DNA from 2 places in the Priestia sp. YIM B13491 genome. Region 1 is predicted to be linked to the other one. Evidence: a T-box and tRNA genes for the amino acid it is inferred to sense, from the RefSeq annotation. Region 1 holds a T-box; the other holds one or more tRNA genes.
What was found. The T-box of region 1 lies ahead of ileS (isoleucine--tRNA ligase). A T-box ahead of a tRNA ligase gene usually reads a tRNA of that ligase, here a tRNA-Ile.
Positions count from the first base shown of each region.

Region 2: it encodes a tRNA-Ile, which carries the amino acid that the T-box ahead of ileS (isoleucine--tRNA ligase) is inferred to sense. The anticodon was not compared.

Region 1 covers NZ_JBHZOR010000001.1:614,521-618,940, reverse strand. Annotated here, with positions in the region: gene ileS (isoleucine--tRNA ligase) at 1-2,143, opposite strand, end outside; T-box leader at 2,215-2,435, opposite strand; gene ACFX4E_RS03195 (DivIVA domain-containing protein) at 2,505-2,999, opposite strand; gene ACFX4E_RS03190 (YlmH family RNA-binding protein) at 3,084-3,857, opposite strand; gene ACFX4E_RS03185 (YggT family protein) at 3,909-4,178, opposite strand; gene ACFX4E_RS03180 (cell division protein SepF) at 4,182-4,420, opposite strand, start outside.
Region 2 covers NZ_JBHZOR010000001.1:375,878-380,297, reverse strand. Annotated here, with positions in the region: gene ACFX4E_RS01935 (MFS transporter) at 1-877, opposite strand, end outside; gene sodA (superoxide dismutase SodA) at 1,007-1,615, opposite strand; tRNA gene ACFX4E_RS01925 (tRNA-Ser) at 1,813-1,905, opposite strand; tRNA gene ACFX4E_RS01920 (tRNA-Ile) at 1,917-1,993, opposite strand; tRNA gene ACFX4E_RS01915 (tRNA-Asn) at 1,997-2,071, opposite strand; tRNA gene ACFX4E_RS01910 (tRNA-Met) at 2,112-2,185, opposite strand; tRNA gene ACFX4E_RS01905 (tRNA-Asn) at 2,187-2,261, opposite strand; gene ACFX4E_RS01900 (DUF456 domain-containing protein) at 2,324-2,809, opposite strand; gene ACFX4E_RS01895 (hypothetical protein) at 2,836-3,030, opposite strand; gene ACFX4E_RS01890 (DUF1189 domain-containing protein) at 3,145-3,936, shown strand; gene ACFX4E_RS01885 (MFS transporter) at 4,084-4,420, opposite strand, start outside.

The DNA of each region.
Region 1 (4,420 bases):
TATCAATTGTACAGAAATTATGCACTGCGTGATAAATGCTTGAGAATTCATATGAATCATAAGATTTTTTCACTTTATCAATTAATTTGTTCAGCTTCACAAGCATGTAGCGGTCTACTTCACGAAGGTCTTCAACAGCTACAGCATCAGTTGTTGGATTAAAGTCCGCTAAGTTTCCTAGTAAGAAACGGAACGTGTTGCGGATTTTACGATATACTTCTGCTACTTGTTTTAAAATGTTATCAGATACACGAACATCAGCTTGGTAATCTACAGAAGCTACCCATAAACGTAAAATATCTGCACCTAGTTGTTTCATTACTTTTTCTGGTATTACAACGTTTCCTAATGACTTACTCATTTTGCGACCTTCACCGTCTAAAGCAAATCCGTGGCTAAGTACCCCTTTATAAGGTGCTTCACCCGTTACAGCTACGCTTGTAGAAAGACTTGAATTAAACCAGCCGCGGTATTGGTCAGAACCTTCTAAATACAAATCAGCCGGACGCTGTAAGTCTTCACGTTCTTCCAGAACAGCTTGATGTGAAGAACCAGAGTCAAACCATACGTCCATGATGTCTGTTTCTTTTGTGAAGCGGCCATTTGGGCTTCCTTCATGAGTAAAGCCTTCCGGAAGCAAGTCTTTTGCTTCACGCTCAAACCATACGTTTGATCCATGTTCTCTAAATAGATTTGATACGTGTTCGATTGTTTCGTCCGTAATGATTGGCTCATCATTTTCAGCATAAAATACCGGAATCGGAACGCCCCATGCACGTTGGCGAGAAATACACCAGTCGCCGCGGTCACGCACCATGTTATAAAGTCGCGTTTCACCCCAAGTAGGCACCCATTTTGTTTTTTCTACTGCTTTTAATAAATCTTCACGGAAATCTTTAATAGACGCAAACCACTGTGCCGTTGCACGGAAAATTGTTGGTTTCTTTGTACGCCAGTCATGTGGGTATGAGTGGGTAATGAAACTTAATTTTAACAGCGCGCCTTCTTCTTCTAATTTGTCTGTAATTGGCTTATTCGCTTTATCATAGAATAATCCTTCAAATCCTGGTGCTTCATTCGTCATATGACCCTTACTGTCGACTGGACAAAGAACTTCCAAACCGTATTTTTGACCAACGATAAAGTCGTCTTCCCCGTGTCCCGGTGCTGTATGAACACACCCAGTACCAGCATCCGTTGTTACATGATCGCCAAGAACAACTAATGAATCACGCTTGTAGATTGGATGCTCAGCTACTACACGCTCAAGTTCTGAACCTTTTACCGTACGAACCGTCTTATAGTCAGCCCATTCAATTTCTTTAGCAACTGTTTCAATCAGTTCAGTTGCCACTACATATTTTGCTCCATCTGCTTCAACTACGCTGTACTGAAGCTCAGGATTGACAGCAATCCCTTGGTTAGCTGGCATTGTCCATGGTGTTGTCGTCCAAATGATGAATTTTTCATCTTGTTCAAGCACACCTTTACCATCTTTTACGTTAAACGCTACGTAAATAGAAGCTGAACGTTTGTCATAGTACTCAATCTCCGCTTCTGCTAAAGCAGATTCACTTGAAGGGGACCAGTACACAGGTTTTAACCCTTTGTAGATGTAGCCTTTTTTCGCCATGTCACCAAACACTTTGATTTGCTGCGCTTCGTACTGCGGCTGAAGCGTTACATATGGATTATCCCAATCTCCGCGTACGCCTAAACGCTTGAACTGCTCACGCTGGCCGTTTACTTGTTCCCAAGCATACTGTTCGCAAAGCTTACGGAACTCAGCTACCGTCATTTCTTTGCGGTTTACTTTTTTATTTTTTGTTAAAGCTGTTTCAATTGGCAAACCGTGTGTATCCCAGCCTGGTACATAAGGTGCGCAGAAGCCTGACATCGACTTATAGCGAACGATAAAATCTTTTAAAATTTTATTTAGTGCATGTCCCATGTGAATATCGCCATTCGCATATGGAGGTCCGTCATGCAGGACAAATAGCGGACGGCCTTCCGTACGTTTTTGTACTTTTTCATAAATATTCATTTCAGCCCACTGTTCTTGCATTTTAGGCTCGCGGTTCGGTAAATTTCCACGCATCGGAAATTCAGTTTTTGGCATCAATAATGTATCTTTATATTCCATGTTTTACCCTCCAAAAAAAAACGTAAATTTCATATCTTTTTGTACCATAACAAAAAGACCTCCTCATCCCAAAAAGGGACGAGAAGGCCTCCCGCGGTACCACCCTAGTAGATTTGCTGCACGCAAATCCTCTTTGCATTCGTAACGTGAATAAACCGCCACTGCTTACTATCATCGGTTCAGCAATGGTACTCTAGGGTGATTTTCACTTTTTTGCTTGTTATCGAGCTCGCACCATCCTCGATTCGCTTTGACAAACTAAAAAAGCTACTGTCCCTGTCTCCGTACTGTTTGATATGAAATTTCATCTGTTACCAAATTATATGACAACAAAACGTGAGAAGTCAAGATGATGTCTTGACTAGTCAATTTTTTCTTCTAGCGCTGGCATCTCATAATCCATCAGCTGATCCCAGTCGTCGCTGTTTAACATTTCAAGCTGTGCTTCGATTAACATTTTGAAACGAGTTCTAAATACTTTAGACTGCTTTTTCGTCTCCTCAATGTCCATCGCAATTTTACGAGACTTAGACAGTGCTTCGTTAATAATACGGTCCGCATTTTTTTCTGCTTCTTTTATAATGAGCTTCGCTTCTTTTTCAGCGTTTCGCTTCACATCTTCCGCTGCTTCTTGAGCAATTAAAATTGATTTATTTAACGTTTCTTCAATGTTAGTAAAATGTCCAAGACGATCTGTTAATTCAGATACTCTTCCTTCTAACTCCTTTTTATCACGCATGACCAGCTCATAGTCTTTAATTACTTGGTCAAGAAACTCATTTACTTCATCTTCATCATATCCGCGAAACCCGCGATTAAACTCTTTGTTATGAATATCCAAAGGGGTTAAAGGCATCTAGGCCACCTCCGTGTTGTCTCATTACGTCATTAGTAATGGTTTATTCGACATATTTTTAAAATTTCCTGCTAGTAGATTTCTTTATTTCTGCTTTCCTACAACAATCCGCCATTTTTCTTTTTTAGTTTTGCCTTCAAGTGAAACAATACGACTTCTGCCGTGACCACGAAGCGACAAAATATCACCTTCATGACATTCAAAAGAAGGCTGTTCAATGACTTTAAAATTTACTTTTACCGCTCCATTTGTAATAAACGGCTGGACTTTTTGTCTTGATAAATTGTGAATAGTCGACAGCAAAACATCAAGCCTCATTGAAGAAACTGTATAAACGTGTTCAATCAGCTCTTCTTTTACGACATGCAGCTGCTCTCTTTGAATAGAAGAAAGTGAAACTTTGGCTTTTCCAATTGATGTTAAATTCATCTCAATATAAGAAGAAATTTCCTCTGCAGCTACAACCTGAATATCGTCTCCCGCGACCAAAATATCGCCAAATTTTGAACGGCGCAGTCCTAAGGACATCGCCGAACCAAGAACTTGAGGATGTTCAATCGTCACAAACTTTTTAGGATAATTGAGCTCATACATATGCAACTGAAAATCTTCGCTTTGAGGTACATAGTAATCCGGATATAGCAGCGCACGCTTGCGTTCAGCAAACGGTTGTCCACCATCAAATGAAACTTGAACCTCTCCTTCAGTCCCGACAATAGCCGTCACAATCTGCTGCTCTCTTGGATCTAAAAAGTCCGTTAATTTTGGGCTGTATTGATGTAGGACATCTTCTTTCCACTGAAGAACCTGATCAATAAATCCATGTTCTTCTTGCCTAAAATGTTCATAAATAGACATATTATTACTCCTACTATTGGTATGTAAAAAAGGAATCCAGCGATTCCTTTTTTAAATAAATCCCACCACATTATTAAGTGAATACACGCCTCTTTCCGCAAATCGCAATAAAAAGATTGCGACAAGAGGTGAAATATCAATCATGCCAATAGGCGGAATGATTTTACGAAAAGGCTCTAAGTAAGGCTCACAAATACTGCCCAGCAGCTGACCAAACTTAGACGCCCTTACATCGGGTACCCAAGACATCAAAATGTAAATAATCAGTGCCCATGAGTAAAGCCCAATTAATTTTCCAAGAATCCCAAAAACGATGTCCAAAAACTACCACCTCTTTACGTTTGTTGTATCATGTTCTCCCATCATATCTGAAATGCTTCCGCTTACGTCTACATTATCAGGTGTACATAAAAAGATGTCGGTTCCAATTTTTTGAATGTCCCCGCCTAAAGCATAAACTGTACCACTTAAAAAGTCGACAATTCTCACTGCTTGATCTCGTTGAATGCGCTGTAAATTAACAACTACGACTTTACGATTTTTTAAATGGTCCGTAATTTCTT
Region 2 (4,420 bases), 240 kb from region 1:
AGAGAAGGAGGCCCCCTGTGAAGATAAATCGAAGGCGATTTTTTTGCTTAATAAACCTTGAGGCAACATAGTATCCTACAAACGCAACTGCTGAATTCACCAGTCCATATGTTCCTAAAGCTAGTTCACTTCCCGTCGTAATAAATACCATGACGGATACAACAAAAATGAACGTACCTTCACGCAACCCTTGAAAGAAATGAGCCTGCAATATTCGATTCCAGTCTTTATTGACTTTTCGTTCAGCCCATACTTCTTTAAATTTGTATACTCCTTCCGCTGCGCGTCTTGTAATAAAAAAACTAAGCACAACGGCACCGATAAACAATAGCAGCGATACACCAAACACAATTTTATACCCAAGTGATTCATACAAAGCGGAAATAACAAAGCCCGCTCCTAAAGGACCAATCATCCCTGCAAAAGAGTTTAAGATCCCTAAAAATCCGTTAAAAAAGTCTCTTGTATCAGGTTCTGTAATTTCAAAAGTTAGCACATTAAAAGCTAGCCAATAAAAGCCGTATCCTATACCCAGCAGTCCACCAAGCAATACTAAATACTGGGCTGCGTTAGCTCCACTGATTAATACAGCGATATAAAAAACAGCTAAAAAAGATACACCTAATCTTAAAACCACAACCCGGTCAATTCGTTTGGCCCATTTACCTGCTAAAATAAACGTAAGCGGCTGAAGCACCACTACCGCTAAATTATAAATAGCGAGATCCGAAAATTCGCCTGATTGTTTCCACAGATAAATGTTAACAAACGAATTGGAAATTGAAATAGCCAAGGCATAAAGACCGCCTATAATTAAAAGCAAAAGTAAATCTTTACTAACTTCTACATCTCCAACTACTTTTTTTAATAAAGGCATATCAAAAAACTCCTTTTCTCTTCTACACCTAGTGTGTGAAAAAGAAAAGGAGATATGTAAAAGAATTGGAAAACAAAAAAGCCAGTAAAGGTAATAATTACTTTACTGGCTCTTAAATACGTCTTCAGCTTATTTTGCAGCGTCGTAACGTTTAGCAACTTCGTCCCATTTTACAACATTAAAGAATGCTGAAATGTAATCTGGACGGCGGTTTTGGTAATTTAGGTAGTAAGCGTGCTCCCAAACGTCTAGACCAAGAATTGGCGTTTTGCCTTCCATTAATGGGCTATCTTGGTTTGGTGTGCTTGTTACTTCTAATTCGCCGTTGTTTACAACTAACCAAGCCCAGCCAGAACCGAAGCGAGTTTTAGCTGCATTTGCAAATTCTTCTTTGAATTGATCAAAGCTGCCGAATTTGCTAGCGATAGCGTCTGCTAATTCACCAGTTGGAGCACCGCCGCCGTTAGGGCAAAGGATTGTCCAAAATAATGAGTGGTTCGCATGACCGCCACCGTTATTGCGTACTGCTGTACGGATATCTTCAGGAACAGCATCTAAGTTTGAAATTAACTCTTCAATACTTTTGCTTTCTAAATCCGCTTTGCCTTCAACAGCAGCGTTTAGATTTGTAACATATGTGTTGTGATGTTTTGTGTGGTGAATATTCATTGTTTCTTTGTCGATATGTGGTTCCAGTGCATCGTATGCATAAGGTAGTTCTGGTAATTTGTAAGCCATGAATAATTCCTCCTTCAAAATATGTAAGCATTTTGGCGCAAAAGCACCATATACGTTTAGATTAGCAAATTTACCCTACTGTTTCAAATAAAAAGTTCCTAATCCATGATTTATATTTACCTAATTCCCATTCGCTATTCTTTTAAACATAAAAAAAGCTTCTTTTTCTCAAAAGAAGCTTTGAATAGACAATAGTATGGCGGAGGAAGAGGGATTCGAACCCCCGCGGGCTTTAACACCCCTGTCGGTTTTCAAGACCGATCCCTTCAGCCGGACTTGGGTATTCCTCCAACCCTATAAATGGTGGACCCTGCAGGACTCGAACCTGCGACCGGACGGTTATGAGCCGTCTGCTCTAACCAGCTGAGCTAAGGGTCCACATGGCTCCACAGGTAGGACTCGAACCTACGACCGATCGGTTAACAGCCGATAGCTCTACCACTGAGCTACTGTGGAACAATATGAATTATGTATGTCACAAACGCAAATTGGAAAATAGCGGCGGAGGGGATCGAACCCCCGACCTCACGGGTATGAACCGTACGCTCTAGCCAGCTGAGCTACACCGCCATGGCTCCACAGGTAGGACTCGAACCTACGACCGATCGGTTAACAGCCGATAGCTCTACCACTGAGCTACTGTGGAACAATATAACATTTACTAGCGACATTAAAAATTTAACATGTTTCTAGCCTAAAGTCAATATATTATTTTAAAACAGCGTATAAAAAATAGGCAATCATCAGCAGTTGAATAAATCCTTTTGAAATAGCGCCACTAAAAAAGCCAATAACCGAACCTACTCCAATTTTTACTGCGTTGCTAATTGTGGTCCGATGAACAATCAGTTCTCCTACAATCGCTCCGATAAACGGCCCTAAAATAATTCCAAATCCCGGAATGACAAACGGACCCACAAGCAGCCCAACTGTACTTCCCCAAACACCTGCTTTAGTGCCTCCGAATTTTTTCACACCAATAATATTAGCTATATAGTCTGCTAAAAAAAGTGCGACAACTAACAATCCTTGTATCACCCAAAATAACCAGCTATAGGAGCTAAAATCATAAAATAAACCGTATATAACAAATCCCAGAGCTACAAATAGCACGCTTGGGATGATGGGATAAACCAACCCAACAAACGATACAACAAAGCTAATGATAATTAATGCCCAACATAAAATAGCCATGCCCGCACCTATCCTTTTTATTATTACTATTTATCATACAATAACCACTCCCATAAAGAAAGACCTTGCACGACGAGTCCTTCCTTTATTTTACTTTCGAATACGATTTTTGAGTGTACCTCTGCAATATTAACAGCACGGTCCTCAAGCTGCCCGTAATATCCCCCAAAAACAATGACAGGGAAACCTGTACATATACGCATAAGATGTGCTTGTGACAAAACGCTCCACCGCATCATTGTAATTAGTAACGGTTTCTAAAATCTATTGTAAACCTTAAATTTTCGCTATAAAATAAGATATAACCAGAATCTTCAATAAGAGGAGGCTTTACAATGAGCATGCTGAAAAAGATGGCATGGAGTTTTACTTCCTTCAAAAAAATAAGGTCGCTTCGCTTTGAGCATACGAATAAAACAATTGGCTTTGTGCTGTTTTTAACATTTATTTCTTTGCTGCCTACATTTTTCTTTATGACTTTGACGATTGTAAATGGCTATCATATCGCTACTACAGATCTTCCAAAATCTGTCTCTTCTTTTTCTATTTCAAACTCACAGCTTACGTCAAGTCAACCTTTCACAAAAAAAGTAAATGGTACCGCTTTTATCTTAAACCCCTCACAGTCTATTGAACGGTTTCATTCCCCTGCTCATGCCATTGGTTTTTTAAAGGATGGAATTTACATTACGACTAATTCACAAACACAAACGTATTCATATGAGTTGCTAAACTGGCATCATAAAGATAAAAATGAACTGCTAAACTTGCTGCACGAACAAAAATTTTCTTTATACATACTTGTCCCTATCGCTATGCTTTTACTGTACGTATTAACATCTGGACTAAACTTCCTTTCTATTACCTGCCTTGCTTATCTTGGAAAACTGATTGGACTCATTACTAAAAAGCAGCTTCCTTTCAAGCAGCTATGGGCACTGAGCGCTTATAGTACAGTAGCCTTCACGCTGCTGTATACGCTTTTTGAAGCTTTTTCTTTGTCTCTAGCACTACATAGCTCTCTTTACTGGATAGGAACATTCTTCATTTACTTGTTGCTCGTCACAAGGGTTCCTATAAGAAAAAAAGTAAAACCTAATAAAGATGCTGGGACAAACGTATCTTAGTTGAAGGAAAATCCAAACGAGGAATCTAGATTCTTGATAGAGAATCCACCTCTTTTGGATTTTTTTATTGATATGGTGAACGCAGATTTCATGTATGCGGCTGCTTCTAGCTGGTGATTGGAGTGATGTAGTTAAGTCTCAGCCTCTTTATTTCGGTACAACTTTTCTTCTTCCCATTGCACAAGGAAGAATTTTCAACTGATACAAAACCCACAAACCTCCTGCTGTGAGCAGAATAAAGCTATAAACAAACATCAGCCTTTCAGTATGCATCCACACTTCAAAAACAACAGGTCCCAACGCTACTCCTAAAAATCTCACCGTTCCATAAATGGATACAATAAACCCTCTTTCTTCGTCTGAAGCCGCTGAAGTAATCATCATATTAATACACGGAAGAACAAATCCTAAGCCGCCAAAGGCGACTGTCAAACAAAACATCAGCACAGGAAGCGTATAAATAATCGTTAATACTCCAAACATC